DNA from 4 places in the Exiguobacterium sp. SH5S4 genome. Region 1 is predicted to be linked to each of the others. Evidence: riboswitches for the same ligand, from Rfam matches in the RefSeq annotation. Region 1 holds a riboswitch; each other region holds the start of a gene.

Region 1 (3,208 bases):
GGCAACAAGAAAAACGAAAGAACTTTGAAAATCATTTTTGAAGTTTATTGGGCGCTAGAGCCGGGAAGAACAGACAGAATGTTATATTAAGAAAGCAGGTGCAACATATGGAGATGATTTTGCTGGCGCTACTGCCCGCACTCATGTGGGGGAGTATCCCGCTTATCGTATCTATTGTCGGCGGCAAGCCGATTCAACAATTGGTCGGCACGACGATCGGCGCGATGGTAATGGCGACTGTCATCGCGCTCGTCTTCAAACCAGAGTTCACGACGCTCGCGATCGTGACTGGTTTCATATCGGGTGTGTTCTGGGCGCTCGGACAATACCTTCAATTCCAGTCATTCCAAATTTTGAGCGTCTCGAAAGCGATGCCAATCAGTACAGGGATGCAGCTTGTCGGGACATCACTGTTCGGGGTCATCGTCCTTGGGGACTGGAAGACGCCGACTGAACTATGGCTCGGCTTCTCGGCCCTCGTCTTGATCATCATCGGGGCCGTCATGACGTCATATCAACAACATAAAGAATCTGACAGCAGTAGTGCTTTGAAAAAAGGGCTACTCGTGCTGCTCGTTTCGAGCATCGGTTACGTGACGTACGCCGTCCTCACCAACTACTTTGAGGTCGATGGCATCACCGCCATCCTACCGCAGTCACTCGGGATGTTCATCGCCGCGCTCTTGTTCAGTCTTCGTGAAAAAGATGTGAAAAAGTTTGATCCGAAGACGTTCAAGAACATCTTCGCCGGGCTTGCCTGGGGGATCGGGAACTTCGGGTTGTTCGTCTCGAGCGGAGAAGTCGGCATCGCCACGTCGTTCGCACTGTCTCAACTGAACGTCGTCGTCGCGACACTCGGTGGCATTTACTTGCTAAAAGAAGAAAAGACGTCGAAAGAACGCGTCTTCGTGTTTATGGGGATCGGTCTGATCGTGGTCGCCGGTTTTATGTTAGGGCTCGCGAAGAGCTAAAAAAACGACGGGTATGAGGCCCGTCGTTGTCAGCTTGTCCACGTCTGGTCGATGAACTCGTCACGGCCAGATTGTTTCCGGTCCGCTTTATAGTGGGCCGGATTTTTTTTATGATAATCTTGATGATAGTCTTCGGCCGGGTAAAAGACGTCAGCCGGTAAGATTTTCGTCACGATCGGTTGTTTGAACTTTCCGCTCGCAGCGAGCGCGTCGCGGCTCTGTTCTGCTTTCACGCGTTGTTCTTCCGTATGATAGAAGATGGCGGGCGCATATTGTTGCCCGCGGTCTTGGAACTGGCCGCCGTCGTCGGTCGGGTCAGTCTGAATCCAATACAGTTCGAGCAAGCGCTCATACGCGAACTGAGACGGATCGAACGTGATCTCGACGACCTCGTAATGACCGCTCGTGCCTGTCTTGACGTCTTTATACGTCGGATTGTCGACGTGTCCGCCCGTATAGCCGGATACGATGCCTTCGATGCCTGGCTGTTCTTCAAACGGTGTCACCATGCACCAAAAACAACCGCCTGCGAATGTAGCTTTTTCCAAAATAAAATCCCCCTCATGTTCATTCCAAAAAAAGCGCCCATGTCATCGACATGAGCGTTTTGTCATATCGTCCAAGGCGATGCCTTGCTGGAAGTAGCACCTTGCCGAAGCAGGTTGCTGTGAAGTCATAGAGCCAGGTCTCTCGTTCACTCAAGATATCGATATGTAGTTGGTGACAGCATCATATCATCTGTCTCGTTTAAACGTCAACGATTTGGTGTGCGCCGAAGTTGAAATAGCGTGGCACCAACAATCAAGATAATGAGGGCGATGGACGCAGGGAATGCCCACGGCAAATCATCCCCGAACAATTGTAGAAAGAACAGGGCGAACACGGACAGTAAAACAAGGATGTAAGAGCGGGACATGGCTACCTCCAATAACGTTTCTTCTAGTGTATCAAGTTGCACATCCAATGGCGATAAAAAGAAGGGGATTCGATGCATTCAGCGAATACCGAATAACATTGCCTATAAGGAGGGAATTGGATGCAAGACTTATTTGAACTAGACATCGAGACCGCACAGTGCGGCTATAAAGAAGGGACGTTCACGGCCCGGGACGTGACGGCCTACTATTTGACACGGATCGCTAGCTTGAACGATAAACTGAAAGCGGTCATCCAAGTGAACCCGGACGCGTTGTTCGAGGCGGAGGCGGCCGACCGTGCCTACCGACGCGGAGACCGGCTGCCACTCCTCGGTATTCCCGTTTTACTCAAGGACAACATCGAGACGGCGGGACTCATGAGGACGACTGCCGGCGCCGTGGCGCTCGAGCATCACTTTGCGGGTCGTGACGCTGAACTCGTCCGCCGCCTCCGTGAGCATGGGGCGGTCATTCTCGGCAAAACCAACTTATCGGAATGGGCCAATTTTTTGACGGAGGACATGCCGAACGGATGGAGCGGGGTCGGTGGCCAGACGCTCAATCCGTATGGTGACAATCTCGACGTCGGCGGTTCGAGCTCTGGCTCGGCGGCTGCCGTTGCGGCGAACTTGACGATGCTCGCCGTCGGCAGCGAGACGAGCGGGTCGATCATCCATCCGAGCGTCCATAACGGCATCGTCGGCATCAAACCGACGGTCGGGCTCATCAGCCGGAGTGGGATTATCCCGATTTCGCGGTCGCAAGATACGGCTGGTCCGATGGCGCGGACGCTCCGCGACGCGGTGCTCGCACTAGAAGCGATGTGCGGGGAAGACGACTCGGACCCGGCGACGACACATCTGCCGGCCGGTCCACCGTACCGGACGTGTCTCGACGAGCGTCAAGCCGTCGGCATGCGCGTCGGTTTCGTGAAGGCGGAACTGTCGGATGAAGAACAGACGCTCTATCAAGAAGCGCTGGCGTTACTCAAAGCGAGCGGGGTCGAGCTCGTCGAAGTCGACCTGCCGTCAAACGACGGACTTGACCAAGGCGACGTCCTCTACCATGAGTTCAAGCTCGGGATTGAGGCGTATTTGGCGACGACAGCGCTCCCATATGAAACGCTCAAGGACTTGATGGACTGGAACAAGCGTCACCCGGAAACGATCCCGCATGGACAAGTTACGTTCGAGAAAGCGAATCAGTTATTAGGGCGTTTGACCGAGTCGAGCTACCTAGAGCGACGCTTAGCCGACGTCCGGCACGCGAAAACGGACGGCCTCGATCGTTTATTGATGGAACAAACGCTTCACGCCCTGG
Region 2 (3,208 bases), on a different contig from region 1:
CCGGCTAGTTTTGATGTGTAGCCAGATAGGAAGTGATACATCGCCTGCTCTTTCGTCAACTTGCTGATCGGCGGGAGCACCCCGTAAGCATCGGCCGTCAAGAAGACGATCGTGTTCGGGTGACCGGCCCGTGAAGGGAGCATCGCGTTATCGATGTATTGAATCGGATAAGCTGCTCGCGTATTTTCGGTGAGCGAGATGTTTTTGTAGTCGGGTGAGCGGTCTTCGTTCAAGATGACGTTTTCGATCAACGATCCGAAACGGATGGCGTCATAAATTTGAGGTTCGTTCTCACGCGACAAGTTGATCGTCTTGGCGTAGCAACCGCCTTCGATGTTGAAGATGCCGTCTGGTGACCAACCGTGCTCATCGTCACCGATGAGATGCCGTTCCATATCGGCCGATAGCGTCGTCTTTCCCGTGCCCGATAGTCCGAAGAAGAGCGCCGTCTCCCCGGCGTCCGAGACGTTGGCCGAGCAATGCATCGACAAGACGTGCTGTTCAGGTAATAGGAAGTTCATGACCGAGAAAATCGATTTTTTAATTTCGCCGCCGTATTCTGTTCCCCCGATCAGAATGGTACGTTTGGCGAACGAGACGAGGATAAATGTTTCTGAGTTCGTCCCGTCAACTGTTGGGTCGGCCTTGTAGCTCGGTGCATAAATGACCGTGAACGGGTCAAACGCAGCTCTCGTCGGCCACTCTCGCAAGAACAACTGCTTCGCGAACAAGCTGTGCCACGCGTACTCGGTGATGGCGCGTACAGGTAGCGTGTAGTGCTCGTCAGCTCCAGCCGAAGCTTCGAGATAATACAGCTTCTGTTTCGTCTCGAGATGGGTGAGGACTTTGTCGAGAAGAGCGGTGAACTTTTCTTCTGCGATCGGCTGATTGATCGGCCCCCAGTCCACTAACGAGTTGCTGACTTCATCTTGGACGACGAATTTGTCTTTCGGTGACCGTCCTGTGAATTTCCCTGTACTGACCGATAAAGCCCCGTCTTTCGTCAGTACGCCTTCACCGTTACGAATGGCTTCTTCCACCAGTTCTGGAACCGTTAAGTTCCGTAATACATCGGCACCCTTAATTAATTCTTCGATTTTCAGGAGCGTAGTCGCCATCCTGAATCCCACCTTTCCCCTAAATAGATGTGGATGAAATCCGCATACTTCCGCGTTTAATTAGTATGACATTTTCATTATATGTGACACACTAATCGAAAACAAGCATTTCTTTACCCTTTAAAGTAAGCGCTTTCTTACAAAGACATTCTAACATATTCTGTATAAGCGGGGAGTGAAAAAACGGAAACCGTCAAAAAAATGTTTGATATTTCACAAACATAAATGATTTCCGTGATTACGAAGAAATTTACAAATTAAGCAGATACGCTTGACAGAACGGTATGGCATTTATATGATGGTGTTCGTAACGGATACTCTTATTCTGAGCGGTGGAGGGAACAAGGCCCTACGAAGCCCAGCAACCGTCCGATCCTGTAGTCTTTTTCGGAAAAGGTGCTATCCTGAAGCGAAGCGACAGCTTCGAACGATAAGAGGGTAAGGAAGAACGATTCAACCTTTCCCATTGAACGTGGCGAAAGGTTTTTTTCATTACCGTCCCAAAGCAACGCGTAAGGGGAACGAGTACCGTCCACACATCACCCTTATTAATAGGAGGTTTTTCGAAATGTCAAACTTGAACCGTCGACTTTTCACTTCGGAGTCCGTCACTGAAGGACATCCGGATAAAATTTGTGACCAAATCTCAGATGCGATTTTGGATGCAATTTTGGCTGAAGATCCAAACGCCCGCGTTGCGGCTGAGACGTCTGTAACGACAGGTCTCGTGCTCGTAGCTGGTGAAATCACGACATCGACTTACGTGGATATCCCGAAAGTTGTACGTGAAACTGTTCGTGAGATCGGCTACACGCGCGCCAAATATGGTTTTGACGCTGAGACTTGTGCTGTACTCACAGCAATCGACGAGCAGTCAGCAGACATCGCACTCGGTGTCGACCAAGCGCTCGAAGCTCGTGAAGGTCAAATGACTGACGAAGAAATCGATGCGATTGGTGCCGGTGACCAAGGCCTCATGTTCGGTTATGCAACGAACGAGACACCTGAACTCATGCCGCTCCCAATCTCACTCGCTCACAAATTGTCACGTCGCTTGGCAGAAGTCCGCAAAAACGGAACGCTCACTTACCTTCGTCCAGACGGTAAGACGCAAGTAACTGTTGAATACGACCAAGACAACAACCCGGTCCGTATCGATACGATCGTCATCTCGACGCAACACGCAGAAGACATCACGCTCGAGCAAATCCAAGCGGACCTTAAAGAACACGTGATCGCAGCAGTCATCCCGGCTGAACTCATCGATGCCGAGACAAAGTACTTCATCAACCCGACTGGCCGTTTTGTCATCGGTGGACCACAAGGTGATGCAGGTCTTACAGGACGTAAAATCATCGTCGACACATACGGTGGATACGCTCGCCACGGCGGTGGTGCGTTCTCAGGTAAAGATCCTACCAAAGTTGACCGTTCGGCAGCATACGCGGCCCGCTACGTGGCGAAAAACCTCGTGGCAGCTGGACTTGCTGACAAAGCGGAAGTTCAACTTGCATACGCGATCGGTGTCGCACACCCGGTTTCAATCGCGGTGGACACGTTCGGCACTGGTAAATTGAGCGAGACTGAACTCGTTGAACTCATTCGTGAGAACTTCGACCTTCGTCCGGCCGGCATCATCAAGATGCTCGACCTTCGTCGCCCGATCTACAGACAGACAGCAGCTTACGGACACTTTGGTCGCACAGACGTTGAACTCCCATGGGAGCAGACGGACAAAGCGGCATTGCTTGAAGAAGGCGCAAAACGTTTCGCATAAGCATAAAAAAACGACCTTTCGCGAGAAAGGTCGTTTTTTTATTATGCTTGTGGTTTATTTTCGTTTGTTGCGTTCTCGTTGCCGAGTGCTGTATCTTTCGCCTCGACGACTTTCTCACCAATATCTTGCAAATCTGATTTTGTTTCCTGGGCCGTCTCGACGACTTTGTTCACGTCTTCTTTGACCGTGTCGACTTCACCGACAACTTTTTCATAGACGTTTTGCACATCGGTCGACACTTCTTGAATCATACCTGACGCCGATTTCACTTGCTCGATGACTTGAGACGCTTTACCGGCCGGATCTTCTTTGA
Region 3 (3,208 bases), on a different contig from region 1:
ACGGTCCGTAAAAAGCGAACTCCGGATCGATGACTTTCGTCTCTTGTTGCGTCGCGAAGATACTGCCTGTATGTAAGTCTCCGTGCAAGAGCGCGTCGTGTTTCGTGACGAAACCGACTTTCAGTTTCGTGACCTCCACTTTCAATTTCTGGTCACGCCAAAGCGCTTCGACGTCCTGACGGAGCGCGGTTTCGATGTTGTTCGATTCGGCATCTTTGTACGGATCGGTGAAGATCAGTTTTTCAGTGATGTCGCACAGTTCCGGGTTGTAGTAATCCCGTTCTTTCCGCTTCTTCTCAATCGGGCCGGCCGTATAGTCTGACGTCTCAAACAACGTCTGTCCTAAAAACTCACCGATGTGACGGGCGAGTTCAGGATACGTTTTCCCTTCCAAATAGCCCGTCCGGACGATATCAAAGTCGGACAAGTCCTCTAAAATCGTGTAGGCGAGCGTCCGGTCACTGCCGAGAACGACCGGGACGAAACGCGGGACGACGCTAGCGAATTCGCGCAACGCGAGCTGCTCGATCCACGCCCGTTCAAGTGTGAGCGGCCAACTCTCTCCGACGACTTTCGCATACGGTAGCGCCTGCTTGACGATGAGGCTCGTTTCGCCTTGACGGATGCGGAAGACGAGGTTCAAGTTGCCGTCCCCGATCTCCTCGCAATGCGCGATGCCCCCATCTTCGAGTAACCCTAACGTTCTGACGTGCTCGACGACTGTCTGTTCTGTAAATGGTTGATAAGCCATGTCTGTTTCCCCTTTCGGTATATTCCCCACAAAAAAAGCCCCTTTCTCCGCGAGAAAGAGGCACAGCCGTAACGGTTGTTCCTCTCATCTGTCAGACGTATGTCTGGTGGATGTAGCACCGTGCCTACTGGTCGGTTGCTGCGGCGTCATCGGGCCAATTCCCTCTGCCAACTCGCGATAAGAGTGTCATATTCGATTGTGTGAACTTGTTGTGATGAATGTTACTTACTCGAGCACCAAGTTGTCAACGTCAATTTTCGGACCCGGTGTTGTCTTTTCCCGGGCATATATAGAAACAATGAATTCAACTATTTTTTCTCAAAAAAAGGAATTGACGAACCGGATATTGTGTGACAAAATTCAATTAAATTTCACAACTTCAAAATACATTCTTATCAAGAGCAGACGGAGGGGACAAGCCCGATGATGTCGCAGCAACCGACCCGATTGGGCACGGTGCTAATTCTTGCAGCGTAAGCTGAGAGATAAGAGTTCATTTTTTTATGATGACCTCTTGCCTCGGCATGGGGTCATTTTTTGTTTGACCGGAAGGAGGAACGAACATGAGTATTACTGCCACATATGAAATCAGCCGGACGAACCGCGTCGCGACTGTCGCCGAGAAAATCGCCCTTGAACTGACCGTCGGCACATGGACGGAACTGCCCCACCTAGAGCAAGAACAATTAAAGGCGTATCGGGGCGAGGTCGTCTCAACGACGCACACGGAAACGACGAGTCGCTTCACAATCCGTTATCCGCTCCATAACGTCACGCCCGACTTCTCATCCATCTTGACGACGACGTTCGGGAAATTATCGCTCGATGACTCGGTACGCTTGATCGACTTGACGTTACCCGAAACGCTTGCGTCTGAATTCCCCGGAGCAAAGTTCGGTGTTCAAGGCGTTCGTGAGTTGCTCGACGTCCATGATCGCCCGCTCGTCATGAGCATCTTTAAAGGGATCATCGGCCGTGATTTACGCTTCTTAGAACAGCAACTTCGAGACCAGCTCGCCGGCGGCATCGACATCGTCAAAGATGATGAAATCCTATACGATAATCCGCTCACTCCGTCGCTTGAACGAGCTAAAATCGGGGCGGCCGTCATCCAAGAACAGTTCGAAACGACCGGGAAACGTTCGCTCTATGCCATCACGCTCAGCGGTCCGGTGTTCGGGCTACGTGACCAAGCGCTCCGCTTGATCGAGGCGGGCGCGACGGCACTGTTGTTCAACGTCTATACATACGGGCTCGACACACTCCGCGAACTCGCGAGCGATCCAACAATTAACGTCCCGATTTTGGCGCATCCGGCGTTCGCCGGCGCCTTGACCGGCTCGATCAGCCACTCGCTCTTGCTCGGGAAATTGTTCCGCCTCGCGGGGGCCGACTTGACGCTGTTCCCGTCCCCATACGGTTCACTCGCGACACCGTCCGATGAGGCGTTCGCGATTCGGGATAGCAGTGCTCGGCCGCACTGGGCGAAGCCGATTCTACCGGTCCCGTCGGCCGGCATCCATCCGGGGCTCGTCCCGGACATCATCCGTGATTTCGGCACAGACGTCGTCATCAACGCCGGCGGCGGCATCCACGGTCACCCAGACGGCGCGGCTGCCGGGGCCCGGGCGTTCCGACAAGCGATTGAGCAAGTAGTGGGCGTGGCGAGCCAGACGAACGAGCTCGAGGCCGCGCTAAAGGCGTGGTCAAAACAATGACGATTCACATCTTGTGTGACTTCGACGGGACGATCACGGCCGAGGACAACATCATCGCTTTGATGCGGGCGTTCGCACCGCCCGAATGGCACGCGCTCAAAGACGACGTGCTCGCTCAAGACATCTCGATCCGCTCCGGGGTCGGACAGATGTTCCAGCTGTTGCCGAGCGCTGACGCTTCGGCGTACCGTGACTACTTGCTGGACCGCATCACCTTGCGCCAAGGTTTCTCGACGTTTTTGGCAGAAGTCCGGCAACAAGTTTGGAAGTTCGACGTCGTCAGCGGCGGCATGGACTTTTTCGTGTACCCGATCTTGCAAGACCACGTCGCGCCGGACCACATCTACTGTAACGTCGCCGACTTCTCGGGCGAGACGGTACGCGTCGACTGGCCCTACGCCTGTGACGCGCATTGCACGAATGATTGTGGTTGCTGCAAACCGACAATCGCCCGGACGATCGTCGATCCCGTTGATCGCTTGATCGTCATCGGTGACTCGGTGACCGACTTCGAGATCGCCAAACGGGCCGATTTCGTCTACGCCCGTGGGCAACTCATCACGCTCTGTGAAGCAGAAGGCATCGCCTACGCCCCGTTCGAGACGTTCGACGACATCACCCATCACATGAAGGAGGTGCACGTATGAGCGTGACCGCACGTTGGCTTGAACTCGCCGACATTAAAGACGAACTCGCCGCGCGCGACTGGTTCCCCGGAACGAGTGGCAATTTGGCGATT
Region 4 (3,208 bases), on a different contig from region 1:
CGCGGTCTCGAAGAACTTCTCAAACGGCGCGCTTTCAAAAAACGGAACGAAGAGCTCAAACGTAAACGTGAAGCAAGAACATAAAAATCCTCGAAGGCGGCCGCCTTCGAGGATTTTTGCTTAGTTGGTTTTTTTGAAACGTGGGAAGTTGAAGACGATCGCCAAGCCTCCGCAAATGAACAGGAGGAACGGATAGAACATATACGGGACGAGGGCGGGGGACGCCGTGTTCGTCAACTCGGCGGCGATGAGGAGCTGCGCCCCGTAAGGCAGAAGTCCTTGTACCCCGCACGAGAAGATGTCGAGTACGCTCGCTGACTTTTTCCGTTCGATGTCATACGTATCGGCGATATTCGCGGCAAGCGGGCCTGCTACGAGAATCGAGATCGTATTGTTCGCCGTCGCGACGTTCGTCGCACTGACGAGCCCGGCGATGCTCCATTCCGCACCAGCCCGGCGCTGAATCCGTGACGTGAGTGCGTCTCGTAAATAGGTGAGTCCACCGTTATGCGAGATGAGCCCGACGAGTCCGCCCATGAATAACGTCAAGAGCGAGATCTCGGCCATGCCCATCATACCGTCGGCCATCGCCGTGACGTAAGACGTGACGGCCAAGCTTCCGTCAATCAGTCCGATGATGCCAGCGAGCGCGATGCCGCCGAGCAAAACGAGGATGACGTTCAGTCCGGTCAAGGCGAGGACGATGACGGCGAGATACGGAATCAATTTGTACCATTCGAACGCGGCCACTTCAATCGTCGATTCTCCACTTGAGAGAACGGCTAACAGGACGGTCGTGATGATTGCGGCCGGGAGCACGATCCAAAAGTTGGTCCGGAACTTGTCACGCATGTTCGTCCGCTGTGTCCGGACGGCGGCGATTGTCGTATCTGAGATGAATGACAAGTTGTCTCCGAACATGGCCCCGCCGACAACGGCCGCGGCCGCGATCGCGATATTGACCCCGCTCTCTTGATGGATGCCGAGCGCGATCGGGGCGAGCGCGGCAATCGTACCGGTCGATGTGCCCATCGCCATCGAGATGAAGGCAGCGATGACGAACAATCCGCTCAGTAAGAGTGACGGCGGCAGGAACGTCAACGCCGCATTGACCGTCGCGTCAATCGCACCGATTGCACCGGCGACGTTCGAGAACGCGCCAGCGAGCAGGAAGATGAATATCATGATCAAGATACCTGGATTACCGGCGCCTTGGGCGATACGTTCGACGGTCTGTGTGACGCTTCCTTTCGTCATCATCGCGGCGACAATTAAAGCGATCAACGCCGCGATCAGCACCGGGAACTTGTAAAAGTCACCATAATAAATACCTGCCCCGATAAAGAAGACGAGGAAGACGAGCAAGGGCAAGAGCGCCCATTTGTTAGCTGTTGGTTGTTCCAATCGATTCACCTCATTTCATAGAATAGAAAAAGAGAGCCTTCCGAAAAAGGCTCTCTGTAAGAGACACCCTTTTCATCTTTCGAGCAGAACGCTCGCTGGATTTGGCACGGGTTACCCGCTGCCGAGACATCTAAGGGCCAGTCCCTCCGTCTCTCTTGATAAAAAGTCGTCATGATGTAGTTGTTAGACACGTTTTCTAACGTACCTGTTTCAAATCGGGTTGTCAACAGAAATCCCCCTGCGCCAATGGACGCGGGGGGAAGTCATGTCGTCAAAAAATTATAATGGGCGACGCGGTTACGACCGGCGTACTTGCCGCCGACGTAAAGGGCCCGGTCAGCGTTACGAATCGTATCATCAAGCCGTTTGTCGCCGAACGCTTGAATCGTATCGACGCCGATCGAGGCGGTCACGGGAATATCGACCCCATCGACACGGAACGGCTTATCTTCAATCTTCTGTCGAATCCGTTCGGCGATATCGACGGCTTGGTCGACGTCGCAATGATTGAGCAGCAAGATGAACTCCTCGCCCCCGTAACGGGCCGCAAAGTCATCGGTCCGGAGCACTTGCCGAATTCGCCGTCCGAACTCTTGGAGCACGCTGTCTCCGACTTGGTGACCGTGCGTGTCATTGATTTTTTTAAAGAAGTCGATGTCGAGCATCGCGACTGAGATCGGGTACATCGAGCCGTCCGAGATTTGTTGAATCCCATACTCGTAGAACGCGCGCGCGTTGGCGAGCAGCGTCAAGCTATCGGTGCGGCTTTCCGTGTATAGGCGGTCGCGTTCGTGGCAACGGCTGATTGTTCGGTTGAACGACTTCAACAGTTTCATCATCTCGTTTTGAATGATGGGCGGATAGCCATAGACGTGTTCACCGATCATGACGATGCGTGTGCGGATCCCGTCAATCTCTTCTGACTGGACCGAGATGAAGCTGTGGTAATCGTCATGAAACGCTTCTGACAACGCTGCGTCCCATTCGAAGCGCATCTCATAATCGACAGACTTGGCGTGTGGATGGCGCGCTTCAATCAAGTCGAAGACGATCGGACGGTCGATCGGCTGTCGCGTCAACAAATCGAAATAGAGCGTTCGGTCGAACAGGACGAACTCGACAAACCCTTTATCATATTGGTTGAGGCGCTCACATTGACTCAAGAACACTTCAATCGCCTGGGCCTCGCTTTGAGACAGGGAGACGGCCTCTTTCGCTTCATCGTACTGTTCGATCAATGACTTGAACGCGTCTTGGCGCCCTTTTTGGATCATCAACCGCTTAATAAAGAACGTGAGGGCGGCCGCGATGCTACTGACGACGAGCAAGTTCGTCTCACGGAAGAACGACGCGGCAAGGATGAAGACGAAACTGACGATGTACGTGTAAAAAGCGATATTCAGAAAATCACGGACCGGGATATCGACGCGGAACCACCAGCCGACTTGATACTTTTGAACGACCGTGTTCAAAATGATGGCGCTGATCAGACCGATGAGCGGAACGAACGAATCCTGCGAATAGAAGCCAAGACCGGTCTCACCGCCGAGTGCCAAGTAAACACTTGCCGGGATGGCGATTTCTAAAAATGACGTGATCGCGTTCCAAGGATAAGTGAACCGGAAGCGGCGGAGCGCGACGCGCGGTTTTAAGTTGGCGAACTGAAAGACGAGGAGTCCGATTTGGTTGACGAGGAGCGCCGTCTCAAAATCAAAGAATAAAAAGATGATGAGGACGATGCTTTCTGAAAACGTGAAATAGACGCCTTTCCGTTCAATCGAGTCCATTTGGAAAATGATGACGA

What was found. A riboswitch is a leader RNA that binds a small molecule or an ion and turns the genes downstream of it on or off. The one in region 1 is predicted to bind S-adenosylmethionine.
Region 2: linked by a shared signal. The riboswitch ahead of metK (methionine adenosyltransferase) and the one ahead of msrA (peptide-methionine (S)-S-oxide reductase MsrA) in region 1 are both predicted to bind S-adenosylmethionine.
Region 3: linked by a shared signal. The riboswitch ahead of EVJ32_RS14085 (2,3-diketo-5-methylthiopentyl-1-phosphate enolase) and the one ahead of msrA (peptide-methionine (S)-S-oxide reductase MsrA) in region 1 are both predicted to bind S-adenosylmethionine.
Region 4: linked by a shared signal. The riboswitch ahead of EVJ32_RS11710 (Na+/H+ antiporter NhaC family protein) and the one ahead of msrA (peptide-methionine (S)-S-oxide reductase MsrA) in region 1 are both predicted to bind S-adenosylmethionine.

Annotation. Positions count from the first base shown of each region.
Region 1 is NZ_SJUQ01000026.1:33,314-36,521, forward strand. It holds gene EVJ32_RS13205 (GRP family sugar transporter) at 108-971, shown strand; gene msrA (peptide-methionine (S)-S-oxide reductase MsrA) at 1,001-1,519, opposite strand; SAM riboswitch class I at 1,582-1,681, opposite strand; gene EVJ32_RS16310 (hypothetical protein) at 1,726-1,887, opposite strand; gene EVJ32_RS13215 (amidase family protein) at 2,008-3,208, shown strand, end outside.
Region 2 is NZ_SJUQ01000001.1:169,586-172,793, forward strand. It holds gene pckA (phosphoenolpyruvate carboxykinase (ATP)) at 1-1,118, opposite strand, end outside; SAM riboswitch class I at 1,436-1,555, shown strand; gene metK (methionine adenosyltransferase) at 1,687-2,895, shown strand; gene EVJ32_RS00825 (YtxH domain-containing protein) at 2,937-3,208, opposite strand, start outside.
Region 3 is NZ_SJUQ01000031.1:25,891-29,098, reverse strand. It holds gene mtnK (S-methyl-5-thioribose kinase) at 1-751, opposite strand, end outside; SAM riboswitch class I at 833-935, opposite strand; SAM riboswitch class I at 1,141-1,243, shown strand; gene EVJ32_RS14085 (2,3-diketo-5-methylthiopentyl-1-phosphate enolase) at 1,315-2,469, shown strand; gene EVJ32_RS14080 (2-hydroxy-3-keto-5-methylthiopentenyl-1-phosphate phosphatase) at 2,466-3,116, shown strand; gene EVJ32_RS14075 (methylthioribulose 1-phosphate dehydratase) at 3,113-3,208, shown strand, end outside.
Region 4 is NZ_SJUQ01000021.1:15,721-18,928, forward strand. It holds gene EVJ32_RS11705 (TVP38/TMEM64 family protein) at 1-84, shown strand, start outside; gene EVJ32_RS11710 (Na+/H+ antiporter NhaC family protein) at 121-1,404, opposite strand; SAM riboswitch class I at 1,474-1,569, opposite strand; gene EVJ32_RS11715 (GGDEF domain-containing protein) at 1,668-3,208, opposite strand, start outside.